2 regions of the Cronobacter sp. 153480017-3 genome follow, and region 1 is predicted to be linked to the other one. Evidence: predicted binding sites of a transcription regulator. Region 1 holds the regulator's gene; the other holds the start of a gene.
What was found. Region 1 encodes PurR, which represses purine synthesis genes. Its sites were predicted from a motif close to CANGCAAACGTTTGCNTG; they were not measured.
Positions count from the first base shown of each region.

Region 2: a site for PurR is predicted at 2,731-2,748, ahead of pyrD (quinone-dependent dihydroorotate dehydrogenase). Genes of this name have one in related genera too.

Region 1 covers NZ_JBSEYN010000014.1:34,225-38,617, reverse strand. The annotation lists gene ACUW6V_RS20200 (C40 family peptidase) at 1-173, shown strand, start outside; gene ACUW6V_RS20195 (MFS transporter) at 242-1,408, opposite strand; gene cydH (cytochrome bd-I oxidase subunit CydH) at 1,671-1,760, opposite strand; gene purR (HTH-type transcriptional repressor PurR) at 2,052-3,077, shown strand; gene punR (DNA-binding transcriptional activator PunR) at 3,095-4,006, opposite strand; gene punC (purine nucleoside transporter PunC) at 4,118-4,393, shown strand, end outside.
Region 2 covers NZ_JBSEYN010000002.1:416,177-420,569, reverse strand. The annotation lists gene ACUW6V_RS06380 (YcbX family protein) at 1-919, shown strand, start outside; gene ACUW6V_RS06375 (cell division protein ZapC) at 916-1,461, opposite strand; gene pyrD (quinone-dependent dihydroorotate dehydrogenase) at 1,626-2,636, opposite strand; gene ssuE (NADPH-dependent FMN reductase) at 2,885-3,460, shown strand; gene ACUW6V_RS06360 (aliphatic sulfonate ABC transporter substrate-binding protein) at 3,453-4,393, shown strand, end outside.

The DNA of each region.
Region 1 (4,393 bases):
GCACTCAGGGCCGTGGCACCGCCGATCACGTCGGCGTCTATGTCGGTAACGGCAAATTTATTCAGTCACCGCGCAGCGGCCAGGAAATCCAGATAACGTCGCTGAGCGAAGATTACTGGCAGCGTCACTATGTCGGCGCGCGCCGGGTGATGACGCCGCGCACTATTCGTTAATCGATTTATCCTCACAAAAAAACGGAGAAGGTCACCCTTCTCCGTTTTCTTTTATATGGCAGCATGCATTATTCAGCGCTGCACGCCATTTGCGCCTCGCTACGGCTGGAGATCAGCACCAGCAGCAGGCCGAGTGCGGCAATCAGCGCGCCCATCACTGGCACTACGCTATAACCGAAGCCCGCATGGATAACGGCCCCGCCCGCCGCCGCGCCAAGTGCGTTACCGAGATTAAACGCCCCGATATTCACAGATGAGGACAGGCCCGGCGCTTCGCTGGCGACACGCATCACGCGCATCTGCAGCGGCGGCACTACCGCGAAAGTCGCAGCCCCCCATACCACCATGCTCACCGCCGCGCCGATTTCCGTTTTCGCAAGCCACGGAATAGCCGCCATAATGACGATAAGCAGCATCAGGAAGCCTTTCAGCGTGCCGCTCACCGAGCGGTCCGCCAGGCGGCCACCCAGATAGTTGCCGATGGAAAACCCGACGCCAATCAGCACCAGCATGGCGGTGACGAACGCCGCGCTGGCATCAGTGATGTGGTGCAGAACCGGCGCGATATAGGTATAGAGCGTAAACATCGCGCCCGCGCCGAGCACGGTTGTCAACAGCGCGCTCACCACCTGCGGGCGCATCAACACGGCCAGTTCGCTTTTCACATCAGGGCGCTCGCCGCTGCCGCCTTTTGGCAGGGAAAACCAGAGGCTCGCCATCGCCACCACGCCAAGACCGGCCGTCGCCAGAAACGACATTCGCCAGCCGATGGTTTCACCAAGCCAGGTGGCCGCCGGCACGCCGCCGATATTGGCAATGGTCAGGCCCATAAACATCGTCGCGACGGCGCTCGCCTGTTTATGCTTCGGCACGACGCTTGCCGCAACCACCGAGCCGAGGCCGAAGAACGCCCCATGGTTAAGGCTGGTGAGAATACGCGAGGCCATCAGCGTCATATAATCCGGTGCCAGTGCTGACAGCACGTTACCGAGCGTAAAAATCGCCATCAGAAAAATCAGCGCGCTACGCCGTGCGCGGTGCGACAGTAAAAGCGTCATCAGCGGTGCGCCTACCATCACGCCGACCGCGTAGGCGCTAATCAGCATACCGGCGGCCGGAATGGAGACGTTGACGCCGTTCGCTATGACCGGCAACAACCCCATCGGGGAAAACTCGGTCGTGCCAATGCCAAAAGCACCGATAGCCAGTGCCAGTAACGGAAAATTGACTTTCATTCATTGCTCCAGAAATTGTACAACAGCGCCGGGAACGCCCGACGTTACAGCAGGATGCAGAAAAGGATGACACTCTCAATCAGAAAAGATAAGTGACAAAAACAGCAAAATATTATTGCGCAGCTGTTAAGAACACGCGCTAATTGTTATTAGCGAATCTAAAGGGAATAACGGGAAAAAGAAAGAAAACAGCGGGGAATCGGCGCTTAAACGCAAGAAAAGTTTAAGAAAGCGGGAGAACAGGTGCGCTCCCGCCTGTCGCTTAATGCAGAATGGCGGTAAATGCGCCCGCCACAATCAGGCCCAGTACAACCAGCGTCGTGACCAGCGAAAATTTCAGATCGGTACTCATGGTATTCTCCTTAAAGACCCCATAAAAAACAGGTAGTGCGCATTTTTGCATAAACGGGCCGAAAAATCCTGCGACATTTAACCAGATATGCGTTTTCCCTCTTCCCCTTTCGATAAAGATAAGCCAAAATTCGTCGCTACTTTATTCGGTACCGGCCATCGACCCCTCCTCACGAAAAATGTCGCGTTTCCCGGCATGCCGCACTCCCCTCGCGGCAGTCAGGGGTGTGTACAGGCAAACGATTAACCCGTGATTTTGCAGGGCTCAGCCAGGGGTCTGGAGTGATTATTAATGGCAACAATTAAAGACGTCGCGAAGCGAGCCAACGTTTCCACAACAACAGTCTCACATGTGATTAACAAAACCCGTTTTGTGGCGGAAGAGACGCGCAATGCGGTTTGGGCGGCTATCAAAGAATTACACTATTCGCCAAGCGCCGTGGCGCGCAGCCTGAAGGTGAATCACACCAAATCTATCGGGCTGCTGGCGACCAGTAGCGAAGCGCCCTATTTCGCGGAAATTATCGAAGCCGTTGAAAACAGCTGCTTCGCCAAAGGCTATACGCTGATTTTGGGCAACGCGCATAACAATCTGGAAAAGCAGCGCGCGTATCTGTCTATGATGGCGCAAAAGCGCGTCGACGGCCTGCTGGTGATGTGCTCGGAATACCCGCAGCCGCTGCTTTCCACGCTTGAAGAGTACCGTCATATCCCGATGGTGGTGATGGACTGGGGTGAAGCGAAAGCCGATTTTACCGACTCGGTAATCGATAACGCGTTCCAGGGCGGTTACCTCGCCGGGCGTTATCTTATCGAGCGCGGCCATCGTGATATTGGCGTGATTCCGGGGCAGCTTGAGCGTAACACCGGCGTCGGGCGTTTCTCAGGCTTTATGAAAGCGCTGGAAGAAGCGGCCATTAAAGTGCCGGAAAACTGGATTGTGCAGGGCGATTTCGAGCCGGAATCCGGTTACCGCGCCATGCAGCAGATCCTCTCGCAGCCGCAGCGCCCGACTGCCGTGTTCTGCGGCGGCGATATCATGGCGATGGGCGCTATCTGCGCCGCCGATGAAATGGGCCTGCGCGTGCCGCAGGATATTTCAATCATCGGCTACGACAACGTACGCAACGCGCGTTTCTTTAGCCCGGCGCTGACGACTATCCATCAGCCAAAAGAGACGCTCGGCCAGACTGCGTTCAATATGCTGCTCGACCGCATCGTGAATAAGCGCGAAGAGTCGCAGACCATCGAGGTGCATCCGCGCCTGATCGAACGCCGCTCGGTGGCGGACGGCCCGTTCCGCGACTATCGCCGTTAATCCTTCCGGGAGCCGTATTATTGCGGCTCCCGCAGCCACTCCGTGTTCAGCGTTTCACTGTCCCCCAGATAATCGAGCAGCCAGCGCAGCGCGGGCGAGGCGTCGCTTTGCCGCCACGTCAGACAGCAGGCGGCGTCCGGGAACGGGTTTTCCAGCGTCAACGCGCGCCACTCCCCGCTATCGAGCCATGGCTTCGCGAAATGCGTCGGCACCATGCCGATACAGAGCCCCTCGCTGAGCGCATCGGCGGCGCAGTGCCAGTCCGGCACCACCACGCGCCGCTGGTTATCCAGAAGCCAGGTAATGCGCTTGGGCAGCGATCGCGATGTATCTTCCAGCACCAGCGAGGGGTAATCGCGCAGCCTGTCGTCGCTGAGCGCGCCCGCGAGCTGTGCCAGCGGATGATGGTGCGCCACGACGCAACGCCAGCTCAGCATGCCCATATCACGAAACGCGAAGCGCCCGCCGACCGGGATCGCCTGTGTGGCGCCGATGGCAAGTTCCACGCGCCCGTCCGCCAGCGCGTCCCAGACGCCGTTAAAGACTTCCTGTGAAACCTGCAACTCGACATCGGAAAAGTGCCGGTAGAAATCAAGCACCAGCCGCCGGACGCGTTCCGGGCGCACGATATTATCCACCGCGATGGAAAGTTGCCCGCGCCAGCCGTTGGCGATCTGCTGGCACTGCTGACGGGTGATCATCATTTTTTTGATGACAGAACGCCCTTCGCGCAGAAACCAGGCTCCTGCAGGCGTCAGAACCACATCGCGATGGCGGCGCTCGAAGAGCGATACCGCAAGCCACTCCTCAAGCTGACGTACCGTATAGCTGACGGCAGAAGGCACGCGGTGCAGTTCTGCGGCGGCTGCGGTAAAGCTGCCGGTGCGCGCCACGGCGTCCACCACTTCCAGGGAATATTCAGACCACATTATCTGCCTGCAAATTTTTTGAATGGAATGGGCAAATATTAGCGTTTCACAAGCGGAATTGCACTCCGTACACTCCTGGCTCTTTCGCGTAATAAGAAGTGAGTTAATGTGATGCGACCTGATAAAGGATTTCTTTGCTGGCTGGCCGGGCTGAGCGTGCTCGGTTTTCTGGCGACCGACATGTACCTGCCCGCGTTCGCCGTTATTGAAGCGGATCTGCACACAGCCCCTTCGGCTATCAGCGCCTCGCTGAGCCTTTTCCTGGCCGGTTTCGCGCTGGCGCAGCTCGTCTGGGGCCCGCTTTCTGACCGTTTTGGCCGTCGTCCGGTTTTGCTGGCGGGGCTTGGGATTTTCGCGCTTGGCTGCCTTGGCACCGTCTGGGTAGAG
Region 2 (4,393 bases), on a different contig from region 1:
CGGGTTGCACCTCACTGCGCCGGACGGCAGCAGCGCCGCGATTCGCTTCACTGATTTCGCGACCGCCCCCGCGCCGACGGAAGTCTGGGGCAATCACTTCACCGCGCTTATCGCGCCCGAAAGCGTTAACCAGTGGCTGAGCGGCTTTTTTGGCCGCGATGTGCAACTACGTTGGGTCGGCCCATCGCTCACGCGCCGCGTTAAACTTCACCCCGGCGTACCGCTCGGTTTCGCCGATGGCTTCCCGTACCTGCTTGCTAACGAAGCCTCGCTGCGCGATTTACAAAAACGCTGCCCGGCGGGTGTGGCGATGAATCAGTTCCGCCCGAATCTGGTTGTGACGGGCGTTGAGGCCTGGGCTGAGGACACGTGGAAAGTGATCCGCATTGGCGACGTGGTGTTTGATGTTGCTAAACCGTGCAGCCGCTGCGTATTTACCACCGTCAGCCCCGAGCGCGGACGCAAACACCCAAGCGGCGAGCCGCTGGCGACGCTGCAAAAATTCCGCACGGCGCTGGATAACGGCGATGTCGATTTCGGCCAGAACCTGATTGCCCGCAACAGTGGTGTGATCCGCGCAGGCGATCGCGTTGAAGTGCTTTCGACCGGCCCGGCACGGCTTTATGGCGCAGGCAACGTGGAAGAGAGCGTGACGCCTGTGGCAAACGCAGCGGCGCAGGTGTCTGTCGAATGGGAAGGAAAAAGCTTTAACGGGAATAATCAGCAGGTGGTGCTGGAGCAGCTTGAACAGCAGGGCATTCGGGTACCCTACTCCTGTCGCGCCGGGATTTGCGGCAGCTGTCGCGTGACGCTGCTGGAAGGGGAAGTTACGCCATTGAAGAAAAGTGCGCTCAGCGACGACGGCACGTTTTTAAGCTGTAGCTGCGTGCCGGCAGGCCCGATTCGGCTCGCGCGTTAAACCGCCTGATCGAGGCTCAGCTGCGGGGCGTTCGCCAGCGGTTTGAGCCTGTCATTCATCACTTTAATCGCATCACCCAGTTGCATCGCGCGGCCCGCAAGCGTCAACGCAGGCTGCGCCAGCAGGCAGAGCGTCGCGTTATCACCAGGCTCGACCACCAGCAGGCAGACCGGTTCGCCGCTGTCGCTCAGCCATACGCAGGCAGCATCGCCACAGCTCGGCGACCATTCGGCGTCGTCGTGGGTTAAGAAATGCCAGCTTTTCGGCATCTGGGGTTTCAGGAAGCGGATAGCGACAAGGGCGTTCAGCACCAGTTCGGCGCGCTGTTCAGCGGCGAGAGGAAGTTCACGGCATTTTTCATCGAAGGAGAACCAGAGTGCGGCGTCATCAACGCAGAATCCGGAAGGATCGAACGCGTCGGGCGTCAACATTTTGCGGGCAAAACGCGAGCGAAACAGCATGCCGTTGGCCAGATCGAGCATCATCCGGTCGTGCTCGTTATCATAATACCAGCGCCAGTTATCGTCCGGCTTTATACGCATCATTACCCCCCACTGCGATGAAACTTAAAATTATTTCCCTTTTTTGCCGCTTCGTTTATTCCCTCATTAATCTAAGACTATGACGTTTAAATTAGCAACAATCGCGGAATATAAAACAACCAGGGCTGAAAATAAAGCCCTGGCGGTCTTAAAGGGGGAAATGCTTAAAGGTGGGTCACAATTTCTTTAACGAGCGGCGGCCCTTTAAAAATAAAGCCGGAATAGATCTGAATAAGCGAAGCGCCAGCGGCTATTTTTTCCCGCGCGGCAATAACGGAATCAATACCACCGACGCCGATAATCGGCAGGCGTCCTTGCAGCTCCTGGCTTAACAGGCGAATGATTTCCGTACTTTTTAATTGCAGAGGACGGCCGCTTAATCCGCCCGTTTCGTCGCAATATTTCATGCCCTGAACCAGGCTGCGATCGAGTGTCGTATTGGTCGCAATGACCCCATCAATATTATGGCGCACCAGGCTATCGGCCACCTGGATCAATTCTTCCAGCGAAAGATCCGGTGCGATCTTAACCGCCACGGGTACATATTTATGGTGCTTTTGCGACAGCAGTTGCTGCTGATTTTTAATAGCGGCAAGGAGATCGTCGAGCGCGTCGCCATATTGCAGCGAGCGCAGGCCAGGCGTATTCGGTGACGAGATATTAATCGCGATATACCCGGCGTAGGGAAATACTTTTTCCATACAAATCAGGTAGTCATCTTTACCCTGTTCTACCGGCGTGTCTTTATTTTTACCAATATTAATGCCGAGCACGCCGTCAAAATGCGCTTTTTTGACGTTCTCCACCAGGTTATCCACGCCGAGATTATTAAAGCCCATGCGGTTAATCAGCCCTTCCGCTTCGACCAGGCGGAACAGACGCGGCTTGTCGTTGCCCGGCTGCGGGCGCGGCGTCACGGTGCCGATTTCCACCGATCCAAAACCCAGCGCGCCGAGCGCGTCGATGCACTCGCCGTTTTTATCAAGGCCTGCGGCAAGCCCCAGCGGGTTTTTAAACGTCAGCCCCATGCAGGTCACCGGTTTAGACGGCACTTTCTGGCGCAGCAGCGCTTCAAGGGGCGTGCCGGTAATGCGGCGCATTTGCTGGAAGGTAAATTCGTGAGCGCGCTCGGGGTCGAGCTGGAAAAGGGCTTTTCGAACGAAGGGGTAGTACATGAACTCTCCTGGATTCCCGGTGTGCAAACCGGGGCGCTATTATCTGCGATCCGCTTCACAAAGGGAATTGACCTGCGGCAAAAAAGCCCCTGAGAAAGCAAACGTTTTCTTTTTAATCCTGTTTTATGCGTTTTTTGGCAAAGCATCATCACAATTTTTAGTTTCTCGGGGCCAGCCCCTCTGCCACTATCCTCTCATATTGTTATTAATGTTAATCAAAAACTTTATTTTGGTTATAAGGAGGTGGTATGCGGGTTATTACTCTGGCGGGAAGCCCACGCTTTCCTTCGCGCTCCAGCGCCCTGCTTTCTTATCTCGCGGGTGAACTCACCCGGCTCGATGTTGAGATTTGTCACTGGCATATCCAGAATTTTGCGCCAGAAGATTTACTCTACGCCCGCTTCGACAGCCCGGCGCTCCTGACGCTTATCGAGCAGCTTCAGCAGGCCGACGGCGTCATCATCGCTACGCCCATCTATAAGGCCTCGTTTTCCGGCGCGCTGAAAACGCTGCTTGATCTCCTGCCCGAACGGGCCCTTGAGAAAAAAGTGGTGTTGCCGGTCGCGACCGGGGGTTCGGCCGGCCATCTGCTGGCGCTGGATTACGCGCTTAAACCTGTGCTCAACGCCCTGAAAGCGCAGGAGATCCTGCATGGCGTCTTTGCCGATGACAGTCAGGTGCTGGATTACCACCATCAGCCGCGCTTTTCCGAACCGCTACAAACGCGTCTTGACGATGCCCTCGACACTTTCTGGCAGGCGCTGACTCGTCGCCATCTGGCAACCCCTGCGCCGCAGTTCACAAGGAGAACGTTACATGCTTAATCTTTTGCGCCGTCACGCCGCACCGCTACTGGCAGCCGGCCTCACGCTTTTTACCGCAGGCGTCAGCGCGGCTGAACCACAGCCAGAGGCGCTGCGTATCGGCTATCAGAAAGGCTCTGTGAGCATGGTGCTGGCGAAAAGCCATCATCTGCTTGAGCAGCGTTATCCAAATACCAAAATCACCTGGGTCGAATTCCCGGCAGGCCCGCAGCTGCTTGAGGCGCTGAATGTCGGCAGCATCGATCTCGGCAGTACCGGCGACATTCCGCCTATCTTCGCCCAGGCGGCGGGGGCAGATCTGGTTTACATCGGCAGCGAACCGCCAAAACCGAAAGCCGAAGTGCTGCTGGTAGCGGAAAACAGCCCGATTAAAAGCGTCGCCGACCTGAAAGGCCATAAGGTCGCGTTCCAGAAAGGCTCCAGCTCGCATAACCTGCTGCTGCGCGCGTTGCAAAAAGCCGGGCTGAAATTTACCGATATTCAGCCGGTATATCTCACACCCGCCGATGCGCGCGCCGCGTTTACGCAGGGTAACGTCGACGCCTGGGCCATCTGGGACCCGTACTACTCCGCCGCGCTCATTCAGGGCGGCGTGCGCGTGCTGGCCGACGGCACCGATCTCGACCTCACCGGATCGTTCTATCTCGCCTCGCGCCCCTACGCCGAAAAATATAGCCAGTTCCTGACAGGCGTGCTAGAGAGCTTCAGCGAAGCGGATGCCCTGACCCGCAGCCAGCGCAAAGAGAGCGTCAAACTGTTCGCACAGAGCATCGGACTGCCGGAGCCGGTCATTGAGCTCTATTTCGATCACCGTCCGCCGACGCGCATCACGCCCGTGAATGAAGAGACGGCCGTGCGCCAGCAGCACACCGCCGATCTGTTTTATGACAACCATCTGGTCCCAAAGAAAGTCGATATCCGCAGCCGCCTCTG